3 regions of the Streptomyces sp. NPDC093109 genome follow, and region 1 is predicted to be linked to each of the others. Evidence: riboswitches for the same ligand, from Rfam matches in the RefSeq annotation. Region 1 holds a riboswitch; each other region holds the start of a gene.
The links. Region 1 has a riboswitch for S-adenosylmethionine ahead of AB0389_RS17575 (aminotransferase class V-fold PLP-dependent enzyme). Riboswitches for the same ligand answer to the same signal wherever they lie in the genome.
Positions count from the first base shown of each region.

Region 2: linked by a shared signal. The riboswitch ahead of thrC (threonine synthase) and the one ahead of AB0389_RS17575 (aminotransferase class V-fold PLP-dependent enzyme) in region 1 are both predicted to bind S-adenosylmethionine.
Region 3: linked by a shared signal. The riboswitch ahead of AB0389_RS32410 (ABC transporter substrate-binding protein) and the one ahead of AB0389_RS17575 (aminotransferase class V-fold PLP-dependent enzyme) in region 1 are both predicted to bind S-adenosylmethionine.

Region 1 covers NZ_JBFBEZ010000016.1:83,605-93,029, reverse strand. The annotation lists gene AB0389_RS17610 (hypothetical protein) at 1-519, opposite strand, end outside; gene AB0389_RS17605 (NlpC/P60 family protein) at 551-1,600, opposite strand; gene AB0389_RS17600 (NlpC/P60 family protein) at 1,833-2,903, opposite strand; gene AB0389_RS17595 (NYN domain-containing protein) at 3,192-4,556, opposite strand; gene AB0389_RS17590 (hypothetical protein) at 4,593-4,835, opposite strand; gene AB0389_RS17585 (rhomboid family intramembrane serine protease) at 4,994-5,707, shown strand; gene AB0389_RS17580 (Lrp/AsnC ligand binding domain-containing protein) at 5,704-5,985, shown strand; gene AB0389_RS17575 (aminotransferase class V-fold PLP-dependent enzyme) at 6,020-7,441, opposite strand; SAM riboswitch class IV at 7,650-7,767, opposite strand; gene trpD (anthranilate phosphoribosyltransferase) at 7,871-8,935, opposite strand; gene AB0389_RS17565 (ubiquinol-cytochrome c reductase cytochrome b subunit) at 9,148-9,425, opposite strand, start outside.
Region 2 covers NZ_JBFBEZ010000028.1:93,038-102,462, reverse strand. The annotation lists gene AB0389_RS25600 (hypothetical protein) at 1-341, opposite strand, end outside; gene AB0389_RS25595 (sigma-70 family RNA polymerase sigma factor) at 476-1,009, opposite strand; gene groL (chaperonin GroEL) at 1,170-2,795, opposite strand; gene AB0389_RS25585 (cold-shock protein) at 3,151-3,354, opposite strand; gene AB0389_RS25580 (ubiquitin-like small modifier protein 1) at 3,765-4,040, opposite strand; gene thrC (threonine synthase) at 4,090-5,472, opposite strand; SAM riboswitch class I at 5,490-5,617, opposite strand; gene AB0389_RS25570 (glucosyl-3-phosphoglycerate synthase) at 5,858-6,892, shown strand; gene AB0389_RS25565 (hypothetical protein) at 7,012-7,179, shown strand; gene AB0389_RS25560 (trehalose-6-phosphate synthase) at 7,240-8,712, shown strand; gene otsB (trehalose-phosphatase) at 8,747-9,425, opposite strand, start outside.
Region 3 covers NZ_JBFBEZ010000049.1:10,565-19,989, forward strand. The annotation lists gene AB0389_RS32400 (IclR family transcriptional regulator) at 1-203, shown strand, start outside; gene AB0389_RS32405 (penicillin-binding transpeptidase domain-containing protein) at 297-1,745, shown strand; SAM riboswitch class IV at 1,875-1,996, shown strand; gene AB0389_RS32410 (ABC transporter substrate-binding protein) at 2,184-3,329, shown strand; gene AB0389_RS32415 (ABC transporter ATP-binding protein) at 3,369-4,496, shown strand; gene AB0389_RS32420 (ABC transporter permease) at 4,493-5,386, shown strand; gene AB0389_RS32425 (ABC transporter permease) at 5,379-6,188, shown strand; gene AB0389_RS32430 (hydantoinase/oxoprolinase family protein) at 6,190-8,292, shown strand; gene AB0389_RS32435 (hydantoinase B/oxoprolinase family protein) at 8,357-9,425, shown strand, end outside.

The DNA.
Region 1 (9,425 bases):
GGCGCCGGTCACGGCCCGTACCCTGCCCTGCTGCCAGAGCTGTTCGGCGCCGCCCGCGCCGGCCTTGTCGCCGGTCACGTACCAGCGGCCGTCGCGTTCGGCGAGGGTCAGCGCGCGGGGGGTGGCGACGGGAGCGGTGTCGTAGCCGGTGATCCGGTAGCGCAGTTCGGCGCGGACGGTGGCGCGGGCGCCGGTGCGCCGTACGTCGGTGAGGTGGTAGCTCCAGGAGCGGAGCGGCAGTTCGGCGAGGTTCGCGAACTCGGCGCGTACGGTGGCGCGCAGGGCGTCCGCGCGCGGGTCGAGGACGGCGAGACAGGCCGCTTCGTCGCGGTCGAGTACGGCGGCGGCCCGGCGGTCGAGGAGCCGGCGGATCGCGTCCGTGGCGGTGCCGGCCGCCGGGGCCGGTGCCGGGGCCGTGCAGGCGGCGGCCGGCAGCAGGAGCGCGGCGAGCGCCGGCAGGACAGCCCGCCGGCGGAGCCCGTGCCGCTCCGGTCCTTCGTCCGCCCGCTCGCCCGCCATCCGGCCGATCGTACCGACGCCGCGGACCGCGTCAGATCCGGGTGACCGACGAGACGGGCATCATGCCGACCGGGTCGTAGCGCACCGGCGCGCCCGGGTAGGGCGCGTGGATGACCTGGCCGTTGCCCACGTACATCGCGATGTGGCTCGCGTCCGCGCGGTACGCGACGAGGTCGCCGGGGAGCGCCTGCGAGAGCGGCACCTGGCGGCCCGCGTACCGCTGGGCCTGGGAGGTGCGCGGCAGGCCGATGCCCGCCTGTCCGTACGCCCACTGGGTGAGCCCGGAACAGTCGAATCCCGAGGGGCCGTTGGCGCCCCACACATAGGGCCGGCCGACCGCGCCCGCCGCCGCGCGCACGGCGGACGTGGCGCGGGCCGAGGAGCCCGTGGCGGAGAGGCCGCCGCCGAACGCGCCGCCGTCCAGGTCGCCGCGGTCCGAGCGGGAGGACCGGTCGTAGGCGCCGCGGTCGGCGGTGGGCAGGGCCGCCAGCACGCGGCGCGCCTCGGCGAGCTTTCCCTCGACGGTGCGCTTGTGGCGGGCGACCGCGGTCCGGCTGCGCTCCAGTTCGGTGAGGTCGCGGGCGGCCTCCTTCCGTACCTGCCCCAGTTGCCGCTGGGCCTGCTGGAGTTCCCGCAGGGCTCCCGACTGGCGCTGGCCGACCCGTTCGAGTACGGCTGCCTTGTCGAGATAGCTGTCGGGGTCCGAGGAGAGCAGCAGGGCCAGCGACGGGTCGATGCCGCCCGAACGGTACTGGGCGACGGCCAGCGAACCGAGCGCGCCGCGCATGGTGTTGACCTGTTCCTGGCCGCGCGCCGCCCTGTCCTGTGCCTCGTCCACGAGCGTACGCAGCCGCCGGGTCCGCTCGTCCGCCGCGTTGTACTGCTCGGTGGCCCGCTCCGCGTCGGCGAGGAGCCGGTCGACCGTGGCGCTGGTGACCTCGGGCCTCTGCCCCGGGTCGGCGCTGGCCGGGGCCGCGCCGAGCGCCGCCGCCGTGGCCGCCGCGGCGGAGACGGCGGAGATGGCGCTGACCCGGGCCCCGAGAGTGGGTCCTGACTGGGTGGGACGGCGATGGGACACCACAGGAAGCCGAACTCCCTTCCGCTGTACGCACTGACGCGGCCCGTGCCGCCCGACGGGCGGACCGCTCACCGGGGCCGCGCGCAGCAGACAGTAGCCGGGCGACCACGGAGCGGCCAACGACCGCCTCGCGTACACAAAGTGACGCCCCGTCGAAGACCACAAGGTCATCGACGGGGCGCGGCGTCAGCGGAAGACGCGGGATTTCCCTCGAATGGGCGGTGTCGTCGGCGGGTCAGCCGATCCGGACGCCGAACTGGAACGGCATGTTGTTGATCGACTCGTAGCGCACGACGGTGCCGGTGCGCGGGGCGTGCAGCACCTGGCCGTTGCCCGCGTAGAAACCGACGTGGTGCTGGTCCCCGTAGAAGATGACGAGGTCGCCGACCTGGAGCTGGCTCATCGACAGGTGGGCACCGGAGGCGCCCTGGGCCTGGGAGGTACGGGGTATGGAGACGCCGGCCTGCGCGTACGCCCACGAGGTGAGCCCGGAGCAGTCGAAGGTGCTGGGGCCGCTCGCGCCGTAGACGTACGGCGAGCCGATCTTGCTCTGCGCGGCGGCGAACGCGGCGGAGGCGCGCTGCGAGGCGGGCACGGAGCTGCCGAGGTCGGGGGTGGTGGAGCCGGTCGAGGAGGTGGTGCGGGTGCTGTCGCGGCTGGCGCGGTCGGCGGCGGCGCGCTCCTCGTCGGCCTTGGCGATCGCGGCGCGCTCGGCGGCGGTGAGGGAGTTGAGCAGCCGCTGCGCCTCGGCGAGCTTGGCCTTGACCTCGTCCTTCTTCTTGCCCAGTTCCTTGCGGGTCTCCGCGAGGTCGTTGACCTTGGACTGGGCCTCCTTGCGCTGCTGCGCGAGGGTCCGCTGCTTCGACTGGACCTGCTGGAGGGCCTCGGCCTGCTTGGCGCTGACCTGGTCGAGCGCGGAGGCGTTCTCCAGGTACGAGTCCGGGTCCGAGGAGAGGAAGAGCTGGAGGGCGGGGTCGATGCCGCCGGTGCGGTACTGGGAGCTGGCGATCGCACCGAGGCCGTCGCGCAGTTCGTTCAGTTCGTCCTGGCCGCGGGCGACCTTGTCCTGGACGGCCTTGACTTCCTTCTGGAGCTTGTCCTGCGAGTCCTCGGCGGCCTTGTACTTCTCGGTGGCGACCTCCGCCTCGTCGTAGAGCTTGTCGACCTTCTCCTTGACGTCTGCCTTGCTCGGCTTCGGGTCGGCCTGGGCGGCCTGGGACGTAAGAGCGACAGCGGCGGCGGCGACCGTGGTGAGCACGGTCACCCGTGCGCGGCTCGGCTGCTTGGGACGACGGTGGGACCCCACGGAGGCGAGCTCCTTCTCCTCAGCCGTCCACCGGGCCACGGTCGACGGTTACTTCGCCGCCACCCCGAATGGGTGATCAACCGCGCGAAGGTTCGAGGCATGACCCTAGTGACCTTCTTGTGATCAGTTCAAATCCTCACCAGAAAAAAGTCGGTCACGACGCATATTATTTACAGCCACCACACAGGCAGTAATGGACATTTGACGCTGCGCTCTGTCAATGTGCGACCAATTCGGTCATTGGCCGCAGGAGTTGACCAAAGCCCGCAGGACCGCTCCAATACCCCGCTATACGCGCGAAAGCCGCTTCAGCAGCAGCGCGGACGCGACGGGCCTGGCACCGGCCTTCGCCACACCGTCCGCGACCTCCCGGTCGGTGGAGACGACCACCACGGGCCGGCCGGGCGGCTCCGCCCTGACGAGCTGGCGGATCAGCTCGTCCGCCGTCACCCCCGGCTTGGAGAACAGCACCCGCACCCCGCGCGGCGGCGCGAGCAGCACCGGCGCCGCCAGCTCCGCACCGTCGAACACACAGGTCATCTCCGCGCCCGTCTGCGCCGCCAGCATCGCCAGCCCGCCGAGCAGCCGCAGCCGCTGCTTCTCCAACGGCATCGTGGGATAACCGGTCTTGGTGACGTTGTAGCCGTCCACGATCAGATGCGCCTGCGGCAGCGCGAGCAACTGGTCGAGCAGCGCCGGATCCGTCTCGGAGAGCGCGCGGGCCGCCACGTCCTTCGGGGACATCCGGCCCGGCTCCACCGCGTCGACCGTATCGGCCGGGCGGCTGGCGGCCGGCGGCAGCGCCAGTTCGCGCCGCAGCCCCTGCGCCGACTCGAGCACCGTGTCCAGCAGCAGCCGCAGCCGCATGTCCTCCACCGACCGGCCCTCGCGCACGGCCCGGCGGCTCGCCTCCACCGACGCCTCCGCCTCCGCCAGCCGCGCCCTGACCCGGCGCGTCTCGCTCTCGGCCGCCGACACCTGGGCGGCGCTCTCGGCCCGCAGCGCCTCGGCCTCCGCCGCCGTACGGCGCAGCGCGGCCTCGCCCCGCTTCACATCGCTCTGCGCGCTGCGCAGCTTGCGGTGGAGCGACTCGGCCTCCTTGCGGGCCGCCTCCAGCTCCGTACGCAGCCGCTCGGTGTCGCTCTTCGTCAGCGCCCTGGCGACGGCCAGCTCCTCGCGGAGCCGCTCCAGCTCCCGCCGGGTCTCCTCGTCGGCGCGCTCGGCGTCCGCCCGCTGTGCCTCCTCGCCCGCCGCGGCCACCAGCTTCACCCATCCGGGTGGTCTCAGGACATACGCGGCGGCGGCCACGTCGACCGGATCCGCGGCGGCCGGCGGCGATCCCGACTCCAGGGCCGCGGCCAGCTCCGGCTGGGACTGGGCGATGCGCTCCCCGATCCGGCCCCGGAACACCGCGTCGCTCTCCAGGGCGGCGGCCATCGCGTTGCCCGCGAACTTGGTCCGCCGGTTCGGGGTGAAGCGGGCGTACTGGCGCAGCTGCGCCGGCAGCTCCGTGACGGTCAGACCGCCGAAGGCCTCAGAGACCAGCGCCACGACCCGGCGCCGTACCCCGTCAGGCAGGGGGCGGTCGAGCGCCTCCACGGCGTCACCGCCGGCCGCGCCGGCCGGCTCAGCACCGCCCGTGGGCTGCTCCACGATCCGTCACCCCACTACCCCTTTCGGGCGGCTCCCTCAGGAACCGGCGCCCGGCCTGTCCACCAGTTCGATCTGATCCACCGCGTTGCACCAGCGGCAGCGCACGGACTCGATGGTCTCACTGACCACCTCGCGCTCCTCGACCTTAGGCTCCCCGGCCAGGTCCAGATGGACGTACTCGACGGACTTCGAGGACCGGGTCACATCGAACCGGGTCAGATTGCCGCACAAGGTGCAGCGCCATCGGGTGGTGGCCGTGGGCTGCGGAACCGTCGTCATCGTGATCGTGCCGTCCTTTTCCATCGTCCTTGGTGCGGGTGCCCCGCGGCGCGACGTCGAACCGCGGATGGCATCCGGCAACCCTAAGGCCTCAGGGGCACCCCGCGGGGCGGCGAGGCGCTCTGTACCGAAGGGTCCCGGTACGCCATGCTCTGTCCGTGATCTCATGGCGGAGGCTCGCACGCGGACCCGTGGTGACCTACGGGCTGATCGGCGTCTGCGTGCTGGCCTTCCTGCTCAGCCCGGTCTCCGGGCTGCGTCCGGGGTACGGCGACGGCGACGCGCTCCGCGCCGCCCAGAGCGCCTACTTCGAACGGTGGGGCGTCATCCCCGACCAGCTGATGCGCGGCGCCTCCGCCCGTACCCTCCTCACCCCGCTCACCGCGCTCTTCGTCCACGGCGGCTGGCTGCACCTGCTCGGCAACATGCTCTTCCTGCATGTGTTCGGGGCGATGACCGAGGAGCGCATGGGCCGGGCGCACTTCCTGCTCTTCTCCCTCGGCGTCGGCTATCTCGCCCTCTTCGCGTACGCGGCGGCCAACGCCGGCTCCGCGCAGACCCTGGTGGGCGCCTCCGGCGCGATCTCGGGGGTGCTCGGCGCCTTCCTCTACCTCTTCCCGCGGGCCCGGGTCACCAGTCTCTTCCCGTTCCTGCTCTTCCTGCCGCTGCGCTTCCCCGCCTGGTCCGTGCTGATCTTCTGGTTCGCGCTCCAGTGGCTGGCCCTGCGCGGCGCGGGCGAGGGCCCCGGGGTCGCCTACCTCGCGCATCTGGTGGGGTTCGGCGCCGGCTTCTGCTACGCCTGGGTGCGTTACTGGCGTACCGATAGAGTGCACGGACAGACCGGGGCCACCGAGGGAGAACGCCAACCGTGATCACCGCGATCGTGCTCATCAAGACCAGCGTCGACCGGATCCCCGAGATCGCCGAGTCCATCGCCTCGCTCGACAGCGTCAGCGAGGTCTTCTCGGTGACCGGTACGTACGACCTGATCGCCATGGTGCGCGTACCCAAGCACGACGATCTCGCCGATGTCATCCCCGGCCGGATCAGCAAGATCCCCGGCGTCGAGGCCACCGACACCCACGTCGCGTTCCGTACGTACTCGCAGCACGACCTGGAGGCGGCCTTCGCGATCGGACTCGACGCGTAGGACCGCCTCCGGCGGGTACGTACGTACGTACGCGTTACGCGGCGGCCGTCGCGGCGCCGTTACGGTCCGGGACGCACCGGCCGTCCTCCGTGCGGTAGTTCCACCGGGCGCCGTCGCTGACCAGCTCGCGCACCGCCCGGACGAACCGCTCCACGTGCTCGTCCGGCGTCCCCGCGCCGAAGCTCACCCGGATCGCGTTGAGCGAGCGCTCGCCCGGCTCCGCCTCCGGCGCGCCGCACTCCCCCGGGTCCTGCGGGTCGCTGCCCAGCAGCGTCCGCACCAGCGGGTGCGCGCAGAACAGCCCGTCCCGTACCCCGATGCCGTACTCCGCCGAGAGCGCGGCGGCGAAGTGCGAGCTGTTCCACCCCTCGACGACGAACGACAGCACCCCGACCCGCGGCGCGTCGTCCCCGAAGAGGGAGAGCACCTTCACCTCGGGCACCTCGGCGAGCCCCGCCCGCACCCGCGCCACCAGCGCCTGCTCGCGCGCCGACAGCGCGTCGAAGCCGGCCTCCGTCAGCGCCTTGCAGGCCGAGGCGATCGCGTACACCCCGATGACGTTCGGCGAACCGGCCTCGTGGCGCGCCGCCGTGGTGTGCCAGTCGACGTCCACGCCGCCGTCGGCCCGGCGCGCGACCTTGCGGCTGGCGCCGCCGCCCGCGAGATACGGCTCGGCGTCCCGCAGCCAGTCGGCGCGGCCCGCGAGGACCCCGGAGCCGAACGGCGCGTACAGCTTGTGCCCGGAGAAGGCGATCCAGTCGACATCCAGCTCGGCGATGTCCACCGCGTGGTGCGGTACGAGCTGAGCGGCGTCCAGCACGATCCGGGCGCCGTGCGCGTGGGCGGCGGCGGCCAGCTCCCGCACGGGCCACAGCTCGCCCGTCACATTGGACGCGCCCGTGACACAGACCAGCGCCGGCCCCTTCGGGTCGCGCGAGGCGAGCGCGCGCTCCAGGGTGGCGACGGCCTCGGCCGGGGTACGGGGAGCGTTCAGGTAGGTCACCAGGGCGTCCCGCCACGGCAGCAGCGAGGCGTGGTGCTCCGTCTCGAAGACGAACACCTGGCAGCCGTCGGGGACCACGGCGGCCAGCAGATTCAGCGAGTCGGTGGTCGAGCGGGTGAAGACGACCTGGTCGTCCGGGCGGCAGCCGAGGAACTCCGCGACCGTGCGGCGGCTGTTCTCGAAGAGGTCCGTGGACAGCTGCGAGAGATAGCCGGCGCCCCGGTGGACGCTGCCGTAGTACGGGGCGTACGCGGCGACGTCGTCCCACACGCGCTGGAGCGCCGGGGCGCTGGCCGCGTAGTCCAGGGCCGCGTAGCCGACCTCGCCACCGGTGACGAGCGGCACGGTCACGTCCCGCCCCAGCACCGGGAGCGGCGCGCCACAGGCGGGGTCGTCGGAGGGGGGCGCGGAGCCGGCGGTGGCAGTGGCGGTGGCGTTCGGGTATGCGGACATGGCGGTATCTCCCGGCAGGACAAGGCGGAATGGCGGCTTCAGGAACCCGCGGGCGGGCATGGCGGAGCCATGACGTTGGCGCGGGGAATGCCTCGACACACGGAGATCACCGTGCGGAGGTGTGGTGAAGAGGGGGCGTAACAGCCCTAACGCATTCGCTTGCTCACGAGACTGCTCCCTTGAGGACCAGGACCCCAAAGGCACAAGGGGTCCGCGCTTGCCGTAGACCTCGCTGCCTACGGCCTGGTCTTCACCCGGGGCACCCCGCCACGGACGGAGGGTTGCCGGACAGCGAGCCGGGGCCTAAATCGCTGTCACTCATGACCTTGGGCGAAAGTATGGCACAGCGTGCCGGACCGCCCAACAGCTGTCCGCGATACGGGACGGAAAAGCCACCCCCGTCCCGTAACGCCTCACCTCACCCTGCCGTCAGGCGTTGCTCGCGCTCACCCAGCGGGCCAGCGAGCGCGCCGCCGCGCCCGAGTCGATGGACTCCGCCGCGCGGGCGATGCCCGCCGCCAGCTGGAGTTCCAGCGCGTCGTCGGTCGGGTCCAGGGCCACCAGCGCCGCCGCCGCGTTGAGCAGGACGGCGTCCCGTACGGGCCCGGTCTCGCCGGCCAGCAGCCGGCGGGCGACATCCGCGTTGTACGACGCGTCCGCGCCGCGCAGCGCCTCGACCGGGACGAGGGACAGCCCGACGTCGCGCGGGTCGAAGGCCTGCTCGGTGACCTTGCCGTCCCGGACGACCCAGACCCGGGAGGTGGCCGTGGTGGTCAGCTCGTCGAGTCCGTCGTCGCCCCGGAAGACCAGCGCGGACGAGCCCCGCTCGGCCAGCACCCCGGCGACGATCGGCGCCATCCGGGCATCGGCGACACCGGTCGCCTGGGACCGTACCCGGGCGGGATTGGTCAGCGGGCCAAGGAAGTTGAAGACCGTACGGATGCCCAGCTCGCCGCGCGCGGCCCCCACATGGCGCAGGGCGGGGTGGAACTTCACCGCGAAGCAGAAGGTGATGCCCGCCTCCTCGGCGACCTCGGCCACCCGCTCCGGGGTCAGCTCCAGATTGACGCCGAGCTTCGCCAGTACGTCGGAGGCCCCGCTCGCCGAGGACGCGGCGCGGCTGCCGTGCTTGACGACCTTCGCGCCGGTGCCCGCGACGACGATCGAGGACATGGTGGAGATATTGACGGTCTTGGCGCCGTCGCCGCCGGTGCCGACGACATCGACGGTCCGGCCGGGAACCTCTATCAGCCGGGCGTGCCCGTACATCGCCCGGACCAGACCGCTGATCTCCTCGACGGTCTCGCCCTTGGCCCGCAGCGCCACCGCGAACCCGGCGATCTGCGCGTCGGTGGCCTCGCCGCTCATCATCCGGTCCATCGCCCAGGCGGTCGCGCCGGCGCTCAGATCGGCACCGTCCAGCAGGGCGTTCAGCACACCCGGCCAGGTGCGGTCCGCCACGGGGTCGCCTCCGACGGGGGTAACAGCGCTCATCGCTCGCTCCTGGTCTCCGGGACGGGTACGCGGGCCCGCGAGGACCCGGGGCCAGCCTATCGGCGTACGCCCGGCACGTAAGACGCCTGCCCGCACTCCGGACGGAGATCAAGCGGACGCGTACCGGAAACGCCGAGGGCCCCGGCCGGTTCCCTCGCGGGAGACCGGGCCGGGGCCCTCGGTGGTGGCGACCTCGGTGAGGCCGGGTGGGATCAGTGGTGGCCGTGGCCGCTCTGGATCTCCTGGAACTCCTCGGCGGTGGGCTTGGGCAGCTGGTTCCCCTCGCCGTAGAAGCCCTTGCTGAGCTTGACCCGGACCTTCTCGACGGGCGAGACCTTGCGCTCGACACCGTTCTCGTCGACCGTCGGGCCCAGCTCGGCCGGCTTGTACTGCTCGTGCGCGGTGAGCGTGTGCAGCGCGCCCTGGTCCAGCGGGGTGTGCACCTCGATGAACTCACCGTGCGGCAGTCGCTTGATGATCCCGGACTCGC
Region 2 (9,425 bases), on a different contig from region 1:
ACGTACTCCGTCCCGGCACGGAGACCCGCCGTCTCCGGGCCGGAACCGGGCGCCGTGTAGGCCACGTTGATCGCGTCGCCCGGGCTCTCCCCCTTGGCGGTCGCCAACACCTCTGCCCTGGCGACCGTGTCGGTCATGCCGTCGTGGGTCTCTTCATGCCCCGCCCCGAGCTTCACCCGTACGATCAGATCGGCCGAGTCCTCCAGCTCCGCCGTGGTGCCGTAGTACGGTTCGTCGCCCAAGACTGAGGCGCTGCCGGAGCCGCCCGGGAGCTGTCCGTCCAGTACGAGGACGGCCCCGCCCCCGATCGCCACCGCCGCGCCACACGCCACCGCCGCCATCAGGAGGCCCCGGCGCCGGCGGGAGCGAGGTGCCGGGCCAGAGGCCGGAGGACCCGGCGCCGCGTTCGGCACCGGATTCGCCTGCCTGATCAAGGACTTGACTCGCCCCACTCGCCCCACTCGTCGCACTCGCCTCACTCGGACTCCTCCATATAGACGGCGCGGAATGCTTTACGGGCGCGGTGCAGCCGTACCCAGACCGCCGGGGCGGCGCAGCCCAGTACCTCGCCGATCTCGGCGGCGCCCAGCCCGTCCCAGTAGCTGAGGAGGAGCACGTCACGGTGCCGGTCCGGGAGCTGGTCGAGGGCGTCGAGTACGGCGGTGTCCTGGCCGGCGGCCGGGGCGCGGTCCAGCTCGTCCGTGATGCGGCGGTGGAGTTCGGTGAGCCGGGCGGTCGCGCGGTAGTGGTTGCCGAGCAGGTTCCGCGCGGTGACGATGAGCCAGCCCGTGGTCATCACCTCACCGCACGCCGCCGTAACGTCCCCCGCCCCCGCCCCCGCCCCCGCCGTACGCTCCCACGCGATCCGGAAGACCTCGGCCGTCAGCTCCTCGGCGGCGCTCCGGTCGCCCAGCCGCCGGTACACGTAGGCGGATACGCGCGGATGCTCGCGCGCGTACAGCGCGGTGAACCGCGCGGTCGTAGCGGTGTTGCTCCCCCTGGTCTCCACACCCTCTATATGTCACGCACCGGCGGATCCTTACAGCGAGCCCGGAAACGCCGAAGGGCGGCATCCCCTCCATCAGCCATGGGCCATCGGCCGTCGGCTGGAAGGAAATGCCGCCCTCGGTCAGGACAGTCGATCCACTGGGGCCGGAGCCCCGGTCGGATCAGAAGTCCATGTCACCGCCCGGCATGCCGCCGCCCGCGGGGGCCGCGCCGGCCTTCTCGGGCTTGTCGGCGATAACGGCCTCGGTGGTGAGGAACAGCGCCGCGATGGAGGCGGCGTTCTGCAGCGCGGAGCGCGTCACCTTCGCGGGGTCGATGATGCCTTCGGCGATCATGTCGACGTACTCGCCGGTCGCGGCGTTCAGGCCGTGGCCGACCTTCAGGTTGCGGACCTTCTCGACGACGACGCCGCCCTCAAGACCACCGTTGACGGCGATCTGCTTGAGGGGAGCCTCCAGCGCGAGCTTCACGGCGTTGGCGCCGGTCGCCTCGTCGCCCGTCAGCTCGAGCTTGTCGAAGACCGAGGAAGCCTGGAGCAGAGCCACGCCACCACCGGCGACGATGCCCTCCTCGACGGCGGCCTTGGCGTTGCGCACCGCGTCCTCGATGCGGTGCTTGCGCTCCTTGAGCTCGACCTCGGTCGCGGCGCCGGCCTTGATGACGGCCACGCCGCCCGCGAGCTTCGCCAGGCGCTCCTGGAGCTTCTCGCGGTCGTAGTCCGAGTCGCTGTTCTCGATCTCGGCGCGGATCTGCTTGACCCGGCCGGCGACCTGGTCGCTGTCACCGGCACCGTCGACGATGGTGGTCTCGTCCTTGGTGATGACGACCTTGCGGGCGCGGCCCAGCAGGTCGAGACCGGCGTTCTCCAGCTTGAGGCCGACCTCCTCGGAGATGACCGTTCCGCCGGTGAGGATGGCGATGTCGTTCAGCATCGCCTTGCGGCGGTCGCCGAAGCCCGGGGCCTTGACGGCGACGGACTTGAAGGTGCCGCGGATCTTGTTGACGACCAGCGTCGACAGAGCCTCGCCCTCGACGTCCTCGGCGATGATCAGCAGGGGCTTGCCCGACTGCATGACCTTCTCCAGCAGCGGAAGGAGGTCCTTCACGTTGCCGATCTTGGAGTTGACGATCAGGAGGTACGGGTCGTCGAGCGACGCCTCCATGCGCTCCATGTCGGTCGCGAAGTACGCCGAGATGTAGCCCTTGTCGAAGCGCATGCCCTCCGTGAGCTCAAGCTCCAGCCCGAAGGTCTGGGACTCCTCGACGGTGATGACGCCTTCCTTGCCGACCTTGTCCATGGCCTCGGCGATGAGCTCGCCGATCTGGGTGTCGGCGGCGGAGATGGAGGCCGTAGAAGCGATCTGCTCCTTGGTCTCCACGTCCTTGGCCTGCTCCAGCAGCGCACCGGAGACGGCCTCGACGGCCTTCTCGATGCCGCGCTTGAGGGCCATCGGGTTGGCGCCGGCGGCCACGTTGCGCAGGCCCTCGCGGACGAGCGCCTGGGCCAGGACGGTCGCGGTGGTCGTACCGTCACCGGCGACGTCGTCCGTCTTCTTGGCGACTTCCTTGACCAGCTCGGCGCCGATCTTCTCGTACGGGTCCTCGAGCTCGATCTCCTTGGCGATGGAAACACCATCGTTGGTGATCGTGGGGGCGCCCCACTTCTTCTCGAGGACAACGTTGCGGCCCTTGGGACCAAGGGTGACCTTGACGGCGTCGGCGAGCTGGTTCATCCCGCGCTCGAGACCGCGCCGTGCCTCCTCGTCGAACGCGATGATCTTGGCCATGTGAAGTGGTCCTCCCGGACGGATCGGGTTCTCCCCCGCTCGGACGCTCGGAAAACAGCTGACGAGCTGGGGGAAGGATTGCTCCGGACCGCGCTGGCGCCCGCGACGGACGGCCTGAGAGCCGGGTGGTTCCTTGCCCCACCGACCCTCCGAGCCTCACCGACCCGGTCCTTAAGTTGTCACTCTCGTATGCAGAGTGCTAACGCCAATAATTAGCACTCGGCACCCGAGAGTGCAAGCGTCTTCCGGTCGGCCGGGGACGCACGAGGGGCCCGCATCCGTGATGGATGCGGGCCCCTCGGCGTGAGTGACGTGCAGCGTGTCGTGAGTGCGTCGGTGGCCGATCGCGCCGGGATCAGACGGCGAGTTTGACCATGTCCGCCTGCGGACCCTTCTGGCCCTGCGAGATCTCGAACTCCACTCGCTGACCTTCTTCAAGGGTGCGGTAACCGTCCATCTGAATCGCGCTGTAGTGGACGAAAACATCCGCACCACCGTCTACCGCGATGAAGCCGTAGCCCTTCTCCGCGTTGAACCACTTGACGGTGCCCTGAGCCATGCCTAACTCCCCTATTACTGGCCCTTGCACGGGGCCACACTTCGCGTCGGAACGCGTCGACCGCGGCTGAATGTATCTGCCCAACTGCCCTCTGCAACAGGTCAATCGGACGAGAAATCTGGGCGTGGCCGAACTCGCATAGCGATGAATTCGCAGCGATCCAGGGCAAGTCGGGCCGGGCAAAGCGCATCTATCACGCAAAGGCCACCGGGAGATCGGCCTCATGTTGTCGCGTTCTCGCGCGCGTTGGCGGCGGCGGACGGCAGGGCCTTCCCCTACTGTATCGCGCTCAACCATGCAGAATGGCCCCCTCCGCTTCGCTTGCGGAGGGGGCCATTCCAGTAATCCGGAGCGCATCGCATGTGCGTGCGATGCACGTGCGATGCGCGTGCGATGCGCGTACGCGGCGGTCAGCCGCCGGCGACCGCCGGGATGATCGAGATGCCGGCGCCCGCGGGCGTCGCGGTCTCCAGGCCCTGCTCGAAGCGGACGTCGTCGTCGTTCACGTACACGTTCACGAAGCGGCGCAGCTTGCCCTGGTCGTCCAGGACGCGCGCGGCGATGCCGGGGTGGTTGGCCTCCAGGGACTGGATGACCTCGGCGAGGGTCGCGCCCTCCGCCGGGACCTCGGCCTCACCACCGGTGTACGTGCGGAGGATGGTGGGGATGCGGACCTTGACGCTCATGGTGGTGCCCTTTCTGCGGAGTACGGGGTCGCTGCTGAACGAGTGGGGGTCAGCTCGCGCCGTCGGAGGCTTCACCGGAAGCGTCACCGGAAGCGCCGTCGCTCCCGACCGCCGCCAGCCCGGCCGCCCGGAACGCGTCGAGACTCGGCCTGATCGTCGCCGTCGGCCCGGTCGTGGGCGCCACGGCGTCCAGCGTCTTGAGGCCGTCACCGGTGTTCAGGACCACGGTGGTGAGCGTCGGGTCCAGCAGCCCCGCCTCGATGAGCTTCTTCGTCACGCCGACGGTCACCCCGCCCGCGGTCTCCGCGAAGATCCCCTCCGTACGGGCGAGCAGCTTGATCGCGTCGACGATCTGCTCGTCGTTGACGTCCTCGACGGCACCGCCGGTGCGCCGGGCGATGTCCAGGACGTACGGGCCGTCCGCCGGGTTGCCGATCGCCAGCGACTTGGCGATGGTGTCCGGCTTCTGCGGCCGTACGACGTCGTGGCCCGCCTTGAAGGCGGTGGAGACCGGCGAGCAGCCCTCGGCCTGGGCGCCGAAGATCTTGTACGGCTTGTCCTCGACCAGGCCCAGCTTGATCAGCTCCTGAAGACCCTTGTCGATCTTCGTGAGCTGGGAGCCCGAGGCGATCGGGATGACGAGCTGGTCGGGCAGCCGCCAGCCGAGCTGCTCGCAGATCTCGTACGCGAGCGTCTTGGAGCCCTCGCCGTAGTACGGGCGCAGGTTGACGTTGACGAAGCCCCAGCCCTCACCGAGCGGGTCGCCGATCAGCTCGGAGCAGAAACGGTTCACGTCGTCGTAATTGCCCTCGATGCCGACCAGCTCACCGCCGTACACCGCGGCCATGACGACCTTGCCCTGCTCCAGGTCGTGCGGGATGAACACGCACGAGCGCAGCCCGGCGCGGGCGGCGGCGGCGCCGACGGCGCCCGCGAGGTTGCCCGTGGAGGAGCAGGAGAGCGTGGTGAAGCCGAAGGCGCGGGCGGCCTCGACGGCGATGGCGACGACGCGGTCCTTGAAGGAGTGCGTCGGGTTGCCGGAGTCGTCCTTGACGTGGAGCGAGCCGGTGATGCCCAGTTCACGGGCGAGATTGTCGGCCTTGACGAGCTTGGTGAAGCCGGGGTTGATGTTCGGCTTCGTGGCCACGTCGGCGGGGACCGGCAGCAGCGGTGCGTAGCGCCAGATGTTGTCGGGGCCCTCGGCGATGCGCTTCTTCAGCTCTTCGGGACTGCCGCTCGGCAGGTCGTACGCGACTTCGAGCGGCCCGAAACAGCTCGCGCAGGCGAAAATGGGTCCGAGGGCGAAACGTTCGCCGCATTCGCGGCAGGAGAGCGCGACGGCGGGACCGAAATCAACACTTCCGCTTCCGCTGCCCGTACTTCCGCTGCCCGTGTTCTTCGTCTCGTTGTCCGGGACGGTCTGCACAGCCATGATGGCGAGGCCCTTTCTCCTCATCTTCCTCGCGACGTACTTCGCCGCAAGACGGAATTGGCACCTTCCCCACCGTGACCTCGCGGTCGGCGGGAGGGTTGCCGGGACTTCAACGGGCCGTTCCCTCAGTCCCTCTGGATGAGCGCTATGACGCCGGACCCGGGGTCCGGTGCGTTTGTTTCACCTGCTGGTGTCGTTCAAGACTGTAACCGAAGGAGTGGACGGCTGAGATAGTCGTCCGCACCGCGAGATGGATCACACGGGGGTCCGCACGGGGTCCGCACGGGGTCCGCGCGGGGTCCGGACCGGATCACACGGATCAGTGGTTTACGACGCTTTACAACGCTTTACGAAGCTTTACGGATCAGCGCAGGGAGTACCGAACGTGCTGGAAGAGGTGGAACGCTGGCTGGCCAGGCGTTCCTGGTCCGCCGCCGACCGTACGCTCGACCAGCTGCTGGCGGCGAAGGCCGCCCGGGGCAGCACGGTGAGCGTCGTGCTGCCGGCGCTGAACGAGGAGGAGACGGTCGGCGAGATCGTCTCCGTGATCCGGCGCGCGCTGATGACGCGGACGGCGCCGCTGGTGGACGAGCTGGTGGTGATCGACTCCGGCTCCACGGACCGTACGGCCCGGGTGGCGGCGGCGGCCGGCGCGCGCGTCGTGCACCGGGACGCGATCCTGCCGAGGCTGCCGGCCCTGCCCGGCAAGGGCGAGGTGCTGTGGCGGTCGCTGCTGGTGACGAGCGGCGATGTCGTGTGCTTCGTGGACGCCGACCTGCGGGAGTTCTCGGCGGACTTCGTGTCCGGGACGGTCGGCCCGCTGCTCACGGACCCGGGGGTGGACTTCGTGAAGGCGATGTACGACCGGCCGCTGAGGAACGCCACGGACGCGCCCGGTACCGGGGGCGCCGGTCAGGGCACCGGCCAGAGCGCAGGCCAGGGCGGGCGGGTGACCGAGCTGGTGGCCAGGCCGCTGCTCAATCTGCACTGGCCCCGGCTGGCCGGTTTCGTCCAGCCGCTGGGCGGGGAGTACGCGGCGCGCCGCGCCCTGCTGGAGCGGCTGCCGTTCCCGGTCGGGTACGGCGTCGAGCTGGGCCTGCTGGTCGACGCGCTCCACGCGGTGGGGCTGGACGCGCTGGCGCAGGTCGACGTAGGGGTACGGCTGCACCGCCACCAGGACGACGCAGCCCTCGGCCGGATGGCGGCGGCGATCTACCGCACGGCGCAGCTGCGGCTGTCGCGGGGGCGTCCGGCGGGACAGGCGGGGCAGCTGGGGCAGCTGGTACGGCCGCGGCTGACGCAGTTCGAGCGGCGGGAGGACGGCGCGGGCGGCTTCGCGCCTCGGACGCACGCGGTGGACACGGAGGAGCGCCCGCCGATGCGCGAGATAGCCGAGTACACGGCGGGCAGGGCCGCGTAAGGCACCCGGCCGAAACGGCACCCGCCCGGTAGCGGCACCCGGCCCGTACCGGCACGGCGTACCGGCGCGGCGCAACACCCCACCCCCGATCCGATTACCTACATTCATCCCTTATGGGCATGAAACACATCTTCATCGGCATGATCGCGGACGCGGACCGCCAGCTCGCCCTCACCGGCGCGGCGGCCGAGCGCCTGTGGCTGCTCGGCGGGGTGACGCTGGCGCTCGCGGGTGCCGGGGCGGTCGCCCTGGCGGCGATGCGCGGCACCCGCGGTCCGCGCGACTGACAGGTCACACCCGCACGTCCGTACGTTTGAGCCCTCGCCACGCGGGCTAGGTTTCGGCACATGGTCTCCGAGCAGCCCAAGCAACCCGCACAGCCCGCGCAGTCCGCGCAACCCGCGCAACCCGCGCAAGTACTCGTCGCGTCCAACCGCGGCCCCGTCTCGTACACCGTGGGCGACGACGGCGCCCTGGTGGCCAAGCGGGGCGGCGGCGGGCTGGTCTCCGGGCTGTCGGCCATCGGCCCGGACGTGGACGCCGTCTGGGTGTGCGCGGCGCTCGGCGAGGGCGACCGCGAGGCCGTGCGGCGGCTGGACGGCAGGCTCGACCCGGCGGACACCGGCGGGCAGCGGGTCCGCATGATCGCCGTTCCGCCCGAGGTCTACGCGGACGCGTACAACCACATCGCGAACTCGACGCTCTGGTTCGTCCACCACCTGCTCTACCAGACCCCGCTGGAGCCGTCCTTCGGCCCGGAGTTCCGCGCCCGGTGGGCGTCGTACGAGACGTACAACCGCGCCTTCGCGCAGGCCCTGGCCGACGAGGCGGCCGAGGGCGCGGCGGTCCTCGTGCAGGACTACCACCTCGCGCTGGTGCCAGGCATGCTGCGCGCGCTCCGCCCCGACCTGCGGATCGGGCACTTCTCGCACACCCCGTGGGCGCCGGTGGACTACTTCCGGCTGCTGCCCGACGACATCGCGCGCCAGCTGCTGCGCGGCATCCTCGGCGCCGACCGCGCCGGTTTTCTGACCCGGCGCTGGGCCGACGCCTTCACCGCCTGCTGTACGGAGCTGCTGGGCGGTACGGGCAGCACCCGCATCGGCGTGCACGGCCTGGGCTCCGACGCCGACTTCCTGCGCGAGCGCTCGCACCGCCCCGACGTAGCCGACCGCATGGCCGCCCTGCGCGCCCAGATCGGCAGCGCGGACACGGGCAAGCCCCGGAAGACGATCGTCCGGGTGGACCGTACGGAGCTGTCGAAGAACATCGTCCGCGGCCTGTACGCCTACCGCCAGCTGCTGACCGACCACCCGGAATGGCGCGGCCGGGTCGTCCATGTCGCCTTCGCCTACCCCTCCCGCCAGGACCTGGCGGTCTACCGCGAGTACACGGCCGAGGTCCAGCGGGTGACCGACGAGATCAACACCCGGTTCGGCACCTACGGCTGGACCCCGGTCATCCTCCACGTCGACGACGACTTCGCCCGCTCCCTGGCCGCGTACCGGCTGGCGGACGTGGCCCTCGTCAACCCGATCCGCGACGGCATGAACCTCGTCGCGAAGGAGATCCCCGTCGTCTCCGACCACGGCTGCGCGCTCGTCCTCTCCCGGGAGGCCGGCGCGTACGAGGAGCTGGGCGACGACGCGCTGGTGATCAACCCGTACGACATCTCCGCCACCGCCACCGCCCTCCGCGAGGCCCTCACCCTCCCCGACAGCGAACGCGCCGAACGCTCGAAGCGCCTGGCCGCGGCGGCGACGGCGCTCCCGCCGCAGCGCTGGTTCCTGGACCAGCTGGAGGCGCTGCGGCAGGTCTGAGGCGGGGGAGGCGGAGGCAGCCGGAAGGACGGCGTCAGACGGCGACCGTCTGTGCCAGCGCGGCCAGGAAGTCCGTCACCGCCGCCGGGCCCGGGAGGCGGAGGTCGGCGCGGGCGGCCAGTTCGGGGACTTCGGTGCCGCTGCACAGCAGCAGGCCGGGGTGGCCCTCGGCGCGGAGTTCGCCGACGGCCGCGTAGGCCGGGAGGTCGCCGAGGTCGTCGCCCGCGTACAGGACGGTCTCGGCGCCCGTTTGGCGTACGTACTCCAGCAGTGCCACGCCCTTGTCCATGCCGGGCGGGCGCAGTTCCAGGACCAGGCGGCCGGGTTCGACGATCAGGCCGTGGCGGGCCGCGAGTTCGGCGAGGGGGGCGCGGAGGGCGTCGAAGGCGGCCTGCGGGTCGGTGGCACGGCGGGTGTGGACGGCGAGGGCCTGGCCCTTCTCCTCCACCCAGGTGCCGCGCCAGGCGCTGAACCGGTCGAGGAATCCGGGGAGTTCGGCGCGGACGGCCGCGACGCCGTCGTGCGGCGCCGGGGCGTGTACGGTCCCGGTGGCCGCGTCCCAGCGTTCGGCGCCGTAGTGGCCGAGGACCACGAGCCGCTCCAGCCCCGGCACCCCGGCGAAGCCGCCGTACCGCACCGCCACCTCGGCCGGCCGGCCGGTTACGACGGCGACCGACGCGACGTGCGGCGCGAGCGCCGCCAGCGCGGGGACG
Region 3 (9,425 bases), on a different contig from region 1:
AGCAGGGCTTCGCCGTGGACCGCGAGGAGAACACGCTCGGGCTGCGCTGCTTCGGCATCGCGATCCCGTACCGCACCCCGGCGCGCGACGCGATCAGCTGCTCGGTGCCGGTGGCCAGGCTCACCCCCGGGCACGAGCAGATGATCAAGGACGCGCTCTTCGACGCCCGCGACCGGCTCACCCTCGCGACCCGCCGGCTCTGACCTTTCGCCCCTTATAACGACCTTTATGAAGACTCTCTGAGAAGCCAGGCCCCGGGGAACCCCGTCCACCGCCCGCTCGTCCCTCGCAGTGAGATGAACAAGACGATCAGGCACACGGCGGTCATCTGCCTGCTGATGGTCCTCGCGCTGATGCTGCGGGCGACCTGGGTGCAGGCGTACGAGGCGAAGGCGCTCGCGGACAACCCGGACAACCGGCGGACCGCCATCGCCCAGTACGCGCACCCGCAGGGCGACATCATCGTGGCCGGCTCGCCGGTCACGGGTTCCCGGCGGACGGACAGTGGCGATCTCGCCTACGAGCGGACGTACACCGACGGCGCGCTGTACGCGCCCGTCACCGGCTACAGCTCGCAGGCGTACGGCTCCACCCAGCTGGAGGGCATCTTCGCGGACGTGCTCGACGGGACGAACAGCGCGCTCAAGAACCCGGTCGACGCGCTCACCGGCAAGCAGACCAAGCCCGGCGACGTCCTCACCACGATCGACCCGGCGGTCCAGAAGGCGGGCTACGCGGCGCTCGGCGACAAGAAGGGCGCGGCCGTCGCGATCGACCCCAAGACCGGCCGGATCCTCGCGGTGGTCTCCACCCCGTCGTACGACCCGACGGAGATCAGCGGGACGTCGGACGGCGCCGCCTGGAAGAAGCTGACGACCGGCGCGGACAAGCCGATGGTCAACCGCGCGCTGCGGCAGCCGCTGCCGCCCGGCTCGACGTTCAAGCTGGTCGTCGCGGCGGCGGCGCTGGAGGACGGGCTGTACGGCTCGGTCGACGAGAAGACCGACAGCCCGGACCCGTACACCCTGCCGAACACGCGGACCGTGCTGGAGAACGAGAGCGCCTCGGCGCCGTGCGAGAACGCCACGATCCGCACCGCCCTGCGGTACTCCTGCAACACCGTCTTCGCGAAGATGGCGGTGCGGTTGGGACAGACGAAGGTCCGGGCCATGGCCGAGAAGTTCGGGTTCAACGACTCCGCGCAGGACGTGCCGGTGCGCGCGGCGGCGAGCGTGTACCCCTCCGGCATGGACGAGGCGCAGACGGGACTGTCGGGAATCGGCCAGTTCGATGTGACGGCCACCCCGCTCCAGATGGCGATGGTCTCGGCCTCGCTGGCCAACGACGGGCTGATGGCCGCGCCGCACATGGTGTCCAAGGTGGTGGACGGCAGCGGCGGCACGGTGCGCTCGTACAAGGACAGCGACACCACCCGCATCGTCTCCTCCTCGACGGCCGAGCAGCTGCGCAGCGCGATGGTGACGGTCGTGGAGGACGGTACGGGGACGAACGCCAAGGTCAGCGGCGCGGAGGTGGGCGGCAAGACCGGCACGGCCCAGCACGGCGTGGACAACGACGGGACGCCGTACGCCTGGTTCACCTCGTACGCGAAGGACGCGTCGAGCGGCAAGGAGGTGGCGGTCGCGGTCGTCGTCGAGGACTCGGGCGCGGCGCGCTCGGAGGTCAGCGGCAACGGTCTGGCCGCGCCGATCGCGCAGAAGATGATGGCGGCGGCGGTGCGGTAGCGATCCGTACAGCGGCGCCACAGAGGCACCCACAACGGCCCCCGCAGCGGCGCCGTGCGATGACCTGGACCACTCTCGTTGTGATCCAGGTCATCTTTGGTTTGGCTTAAATGAATGTTACTTTTTCGACGTCACGAGTCTCAGCGACAAGCCCCGGCTTGCTGAGCGGCAACCCTCCTTCTGCGGTGGGGTGCCCCGGGTGATGACACGGCTCCACGCGCACACCGATGTGCCGGGAGCAAGCGCGGACCTGTCGGTCAGGTCCTGGACCTGTGACGGGAGTACGGAATGACATCGCGATCAGTGCGCGCCACGCGCCGCGTCGGCACGCTCGCGTCCCTCGTGCTTCCCGCTCCGGCCCGGCGCCGGCAAGACCCACGGCACTCGCCACGCACGGCACTCGCCGCATTCACTCACCGCACTGAGGAGCTCTCCCTCATGAGATCTGTCCTGCCCCGCCCCGCCCGCGCCCGCAGGCGCGGCTATCTGCTGGCGCTCGCCTCGGCCGGCACCGTCACCGCGCTCACCCTGACCGGCTGTGGCAGCGTCGACACGGGCGGCGGCTCGGGCTCCTCCGGCAGCGGCTCGGGCGACGGCAAGGGCGAGTCGATCACCGTCACCGCCTTCGCCGGCGCGTGGGGCGAGCTGTTCAAGTCGTCCTTCGTCGAGCCGTTCGAGAAGGACACCGGCATCAAGGTGAACCTGGTGTACGGCGCCGACTCCGACTGGGTCACCAAGCTGCGCGCGGCGGGCGGCAAGAACGCGCCGTTCGACGTTCTCGCCCTCACCCCCGGCTCGCTGCACCAGGCCGTCGGCGGCAATCTCCTCGAACCGCTGAAGACCGCCGACCTCAGCCACTGGAAGCAGCTCGACCCGGTGCTGACCGAGCGGTCGACGATCGACGGGGCGTCGTACGGCGTGCCGCTGACCACCGGCTCCAACGGGCTGCTCTACCGCACCGACAAGATCAAGCAGGCGCCCAAGGACTGGACCGACATCTTCGACAAGAAGTACTGCGGTCATGTCGCGCTGCCCCCGCTCACCTACAACGCCGGTCTTGAGTTCTTCTCCGCGCTCGTGTCCCAGGACGGCGGCAAGCTCTCCAACCCCGCCGACGTCGACAAGGGCTTCAAGAAGCTCGCCGAGCTGAAGGGCTGCGTCTCGGCCTACCCGGCGGACGCCGGCAGCGTCGCCACCGTCCTCCAGAACGGCGACGCCTGGATCGTCCCGTTCTGGGACGGCCGCGCCTTCGCCATGGAGAAGGAGGGCCAGCCGATCGGCTTCACCTACCCCTCCTCGGGCGCGGTCGGCGCGCTGACCTCGTACTACGTGCCCAAGGGCTCGAAGCACACGGCCGCCGCGTACAAGTTCCTGAACTACCTGAGCGCCGCGAAGTACCAGAAGCCGTTCGCCCAGGGCACGTTCTACGGCGCGGGCAACGACACCATCGACTACGACGCCGCCTTCAAGGCCAAGGTGAAGTACGGCGAGGACGTCTACAAGAAGTTCACCTGGGTCGACTACAAGACCGCCACCCCCAAGCTCAACGAGTGGCAGCAGCGCTGGAACCAGATCTTCAAGTAGATCGGCAGACAGAGCAGCAGACAGACCCGAGGACCTGATGTGACCAGCTCACCGCAGAAGCAGAACACGCACACCCCGCACATCGAGATCGACGGCCTCGCCTCCGGGTACGAGGGCCAGCGGGTGCTCGACGTCGACCGGCTCTCCATCCGGCGCGGCGAGTTCCTGTCCGTCCTCGGCCCCAGCGGCTGCGGCAAGACGACCCTGCTGAACAGCCTGGCCGGGTTCGTCCGCCCCACCGCGGGCCGGATCACGATCGACGGGGTGGACCTGACCGATGTCCCGACCCACCGCCGGGGCCTCGGTCTGGTCTTCCAGAACTACGCGCTCTTTCCGCACATGACCGTCGCGGACAACGTCGCGTACGGGCTGAAGGTGCGCCGGGTGGAGCGCGCCGAGCGGACCGAGCGGGTCACCGAGGCGCTGCGCCTCGTCGGTCTTGAGCAGTACGCGGCACGCCGGCCCAAGCAGCTCTCGGGCGGCCAGCAGCAGCGGGTGGCGGTGGCCCGCGCGCTGGCCACCCGGCCGGCGGTGCTGCTGCTCGACGAGCCGCTGTCGAACCTCGACGCGAAGCTGCGCCGGGAGATGCGGGTGGAGCTGCGGGAACTCCAACAGCGCCTGGGCATCACGATGGTCTTCGTCACGCACGACCAGGAGGAGGCGATGTCGCTGTCCGACCGGATCGCCGTACTGAACGGCGGCCGGCTCGAACAGCTCGGCACGCCCACGGAGATCTACCGGACCCCGGCGACCCGCTTCGTCGCCGAGTTCATCGGCGCGGCCAACATCCTGGACGGTACGGGCACGGCGGACGGGAAGCTCGCGGTGGGCGCGGGCGCGGCCCGGCTGGACTCCGGTCTGGCCGGGGTACGGGACGGGGAGGCGGTCACCGTCGCCGTACGGCCCGAGCGCGTCGCGGTGCTGCCGGCCGGCGCGGACGCAGACGCGAGCACGGGCTTCCCCGGCGAGAGCGCACGCCGAGGCGCCGGGATCGTCGGCTACCGGGCGTTCACGGGCGAGGCGTGGCAGACGCAGATCGTCGTCGCCGAGGGCGTCGCGGTCAACGCGCGTACGGCCGAGGAGCCGCCGGAGGTCGGTGCGTCGGTGGTCTTCGGCTGGGCCGCGTCGGACGTCATCGTGCTGGAGCGACCCGAGAAGGTCATATGAGCGCGCCGGCCACTCCCGTCGCAGCCGTCAGGAAACCGCGCCGGGTGCGCGGGCTGCTGCCCGTCCTTCCCGTCGTGGTCTTCCTGGCGGCCCTGTTCGTGGTCCCGCTGGTGCGGGTGTTCGCGCTCAGCCTGCATCCGGTCGACGCCAACGGCTATCCGCTGGACGGCTATTCGTTCGTCCAGTACCGCAGGGTCTTCACCGAGTCGTTCTTCTCCGAGGCGCTCTGGCACAGCCTGCTGACCGCGCTGCTGGTCACCGTACTGAGCGTGCTGCTCGGCTTCCCCGCCGCGTACGCGCTCTCCCGGGCCCGCAAGGGTGTGGTGCGCACGCTGCTGTTCGTGGCGGTCGTCTCACCGCTGCTGACCAGTGTGGTCGTGCGCAGCTACGGCTGGGTCGTGCTGTTCTCCGCCAACGGCGTGGTGAACCGGACGCTGGTGTGGCTCGGTTTCCTGGACCAGCCCGCGCACCTGCTGACCAGCTATCTCGTGGTGGTCGTCTCGGTCGTGCACGTCATGCTGCCGTTCGCGATCCTGCCGCTGACCACGGCGCTCGGCGGGATCGACGACAACCTCCGGCGGGCCTCGCGGAGCCTGGGCGCGGGTCCGGTCCGTACCTTCTGGAAGGTCACGGTGCCGCTCAGCCTGCCCGGCATCGCCGTCGGCGCCACCGTGGTCTTCCCGCTGGCCATGGGCATCTACATCACTCCGCTGCTGGTCGGCGGCGCGAACCAGCCGCTCGCCGGGCTGCGCGTCTACTCGCAGATCACCGCCGTCTTCGACTATCCGGTGGCGGCGGCGCTCAGCCTGGTCCTGCTGCTGCTCACCCTGCTGGGCGTCTCCGCGCTCGGCACCGGGTTCCGCTTCTGGGAACGGAGACTCCATGGCTGACACTTCGGCCCGTGTCCTGCGGCGCGCCGGGCGGTTCGCCGCCGCTCTGCCCGCCGCCGCCGTCTTCGTCTTCCTGCTGGCACCGCTCGCGGTGCTGGCGCTCAGCTCGTTCAACGCGACCAGTTCGCTGAGCTTCCCGCCGAAGGGCCTCTCCCTGCGCTGGTACGGCGAGGTGCTGTCCTCCCCCGACTGGCAGGCGTCGTTCCGGCTCAGCGGGGTGCTGGTGCTGCTGGTCGTGCTGACCACCGTGACGATCGGCACGCTCGCCGCGTACGGGCTGGTCAGGGGCGACTTCCCGGGGCGCGGGGTGCTCTCCGGGCTGGCGCTGGCGCCGCTGATGGTGCCCGAGATCATCATCGCGCTGGGGCTGCTCTACTACTTCCAGGGCCTCGGCCTGGTCAACACCCTGTCCGGGCTCTGGCTGGCGCACTCGCTGGTGGCGCTGCCCTTCGTCATCCGTACGGTGATGGTCAGCGCGCAGGCGCTCGATCCGACCCTGGAGCGGGCGGCGGCCTCCCTCGGCGCCGGACGGGCGCGTACGTTCCTGACCGTCACCCTGCCGCTGCTGCGGCCCGGCATTCTCGCGGGCGCGGTCTTCGCGGCCGTCACCTCGCTCGGCGAGGTCGCGGTGTCCGCGCTGGTGTCGGGGTCCAACACCACCACCGTGCCGGTACGGATCTTCTCCGCCGTGCAGTTCCAGCTCGATCCGTCCGTGGCCGCCGTCTCCACGCTGCTGATGCTGGCCAGTGTGGTCGTGCTGGTGGCCGTCGACCGGTTCACCAACTTCTCCGAGGTGCTCTGACATGCCCGCTGCCCCCACCGCGTCCCCCGCAGGCACCGGTGCCCGGATCGGGATCGACGTGGGCGGTACGTTCACGGACTTCGTCCTGGCGCTGCCCGGCGATCCGCGCGGGCTGCTGCACCACAAGGAGCCCAGCACGCCGGGCGATCCGGCGCGCGCGGTCGCCGACGGCATCGCCGCCGTGCTCGGCCGCGCGGGGCTGCGCGCCGGGGACCTCGCCTCGATCACGCACGGCACCACGATCGGGCTGAACGCGATCATCCAGCGCCGGGGCGCCCGGATCGCGCTCGTCGTCACCGAGGGGTACCGGGACATCCTGGAGATCGGCCGCAGCCGGATGCCGTCCTCCTTCGATCTGCACGCCGCGAAGGAGGAGCCGCTGGTCCCGCGCGACCGGATCGTCGAGATCCCCGCGCGGCTCGGCCCCGACGGGCGTCCGGTCCGTACCCCCACGGACGCCGAACTGGCGCGGGTGGCCGAGGAGCTGGCGGCGACGGGCGCCGAGGCCGCCGCCGTACTCGTACTGCACGGGCACACCGACCCGGAGTTCGAGGCGGAGGTGACCCGGCGGCTCGGGGCGCTGCTGCCGGAGCTGCCGCTGACCTCGTCGGCGGCGATCTGGCCGGAGGTACGGGAGTTCGAGCGCGCCCTCGTCACCTGTCTCAACGTGTACATCCAGCCGCTGATGCGGCAGTACTTCGACCGGCTCGAAGCGCTGCTCGACGGGCTCGGGGTGACCGCGCCCGTCTATATCGCCGCCTCCAACGGAGGCTCGCTGAGCCTGCGTTCGGCCGCCGACCGGCCCATCGAGACCGTACTGTCCGGCCCGGCGGCGGGTGTCACGGCCGCGACCCGGCTGGGCCGGGCCGCCGGGATCTCCCGGCTCGTCACCTTCGACATGGGCGGTACGAGCAGCGATATCGCGGTGGCCGTCGACGGCGAGCCGGAGTTCGCCACGCACACCACGATCGGCGGGCTGCCGCTGATCCTGCCCGTGGTCGCGGTCAGCGCCATCGGCGCGGGCGGCGGCTCGGTCGTACGGGCGGACGAGCACGGTGTGCTGAAGGTCGGCCCGGAGAGCGCGGGCGCCGCGCCGGGCCCCGTCGCGTACGGCAGGGGCGGCACCCGCCCGACCGTCACCGACTGCTATCTGCACACCGGCGTCATCGACCCGGCGACCTTCCTCGGCGGCCGGATGACGCTCGACGCGCCCGCCGCCGCACGCGCGCTGGGCGAGGTGGCCGAGGGACTCGGTTTCGGGAGCGGCGGTACGGGTACGGGCGCGGACGGCGCGGCCGACGGCGCGCTGCGCGTCGCCACCGCCGGGATGGCCGTCGAACTCCAGAAGACGCTGGCCGGACGGGGCCTGGACCCGGCCGAGTTCACCCTCGTACCGTTCGGCGGCGCGGGCCCCACCCACGCGGCCGTGCTCGCCGAGGAGGTCGGCATCCGCGAGATCGTCGTCCCGCCGACCGCCGCGACGTTCTGCGCGCTCGGCGCGGTCGGCGCCGATCTGCGCCGGGACTTCGCGCGGAGCCTGCGCCGTGAACTGGACGCGACGACGGTCGGCGCGCTGCGGGACATCCTCGCCGGTCTGGAGGCGCGGGCGCGCGCCTGGCTCGCCGGGCAGGGGCCCGCGAGCGGCACGCCCGTGCTCACGCTCGCCGCCGACATGAGCTACGCGGGGCAGGCGTACGAGCTGCGCGTACCACTTCCGTCATCGCCCGCCGAAACCCTCGAACTCACCGCGCTGCGCGAGGCGTTCCACCAGGAGCACGAGCGGCTGTACGGCTTCCGCGACGCCGGCGCCGCCGTCCGCCTCGGCACCGCCCGGCTCGCCATCAGCTCGGCGGGGCCTGAGATCGTACCGGCGGCCGTGCCGGTCACCGGGAACCCGGCGCCGCCCGTACCTTCCGGCCGGCGCGACGTACTGCTGGCCGGGCGCCGGGTCAGCGCCGAGGTGCACCGGCGGGAGGCGCTGTCCCCCGGGCAGACGCTGACGGGACCGGCCGTCGTCGAGCAGGACGACACGACGGTGCTGGTGCCGGCCGGCTGGACGGCGGGCGTGGACCCGCTGGGCAACCTGCGGCTCACATACGCCTGACGGCCCATCCCCCCGGCCCCGCCCTCTCAACCGCCTTCTGACAACGGCAAGGACACACCCGCCCATGAAGCTCGACCCGGTCACCCTGGAGATCATCGGCAACAAACTCGGCGCCCTGACCGAGGAGATGTGCCTCACCCTCCAGCGCACCAGCCGCTCCCTGTACGTCAAGGAGACCGCCGACTTCTGCTGCGCGCTCGCCGGGCCCGACGGCCGCTTCACCGCGTACCCGCGCGGGATCGGGGTCTCCGGGTTCGTCGGGCTCGATGTGCGCACGGCCGTCGAGCAGGCGGGGCCGCTGGAGCCCGGGGACGTGATCATCACCAACGATCCGTACACCTCGGGCGGGCTCGCGACCCATCTGCCGGACATCCAGCTGATCGAGCCGTACTTCCACGAGGGCGAGATCGCCGGCTACGGCTGGGCGTTCATCCACTGCTCGGACATCGGCGGGCGGGTGCCCAGCAGCCTCGCGCCGACGAACCACGAGATCTACCAGGAGGGCCTGCGCATCCCGCCGGTCAAGCTGGTACGGGCCGGTGAGCCCAGCCGTGACATCGCCGCGCTGCTCGCCGCCAACAGCCGTACCCCGGAGGCCAACGACGGCGATCTGCGCGCCATGCTCGCCGCGCTGCGCACCGGCAGGGAGCGGCTGGCGCGGGTGATCGCGCAGCACGGAGCGGCCGATGTCGCCGCCGCCCACACCGACCTCGTGGACTACACGGCGGACAAGGCGCGGGCGGCGCTCGCCGGGCTGCGGGACGGCACGTACCGCTTCACGGACTATCTGGACGACGACGCGGTCTCGCCCGTACCGGTCCGGATCTCCGTCTCCGTCACGCTGGACCGGGGCGCGCTGCATCTGGACTTCACGGGGACGGATCCGCAGGTGGACGCGGCGTTCAACATCGCCAGCCACGGCCGGGCGCATGCCTGGATCACCACCCGGGTGCTCGCGCTGATCTGCACGCTCGACCCGGCGATCCCGCTGAACGGCGGGCTGATCAGGCCGGTGACGGTCACCGCGCCCGAGGGCTCGGTCGTCAACGCCAGGCCGCCGGCCGCCGTCGGCATCCGGCACGCCACCGCCTCCCGCGTCAACGACGCTCTGGGCGGCGCGCTGGGTCTGGCCG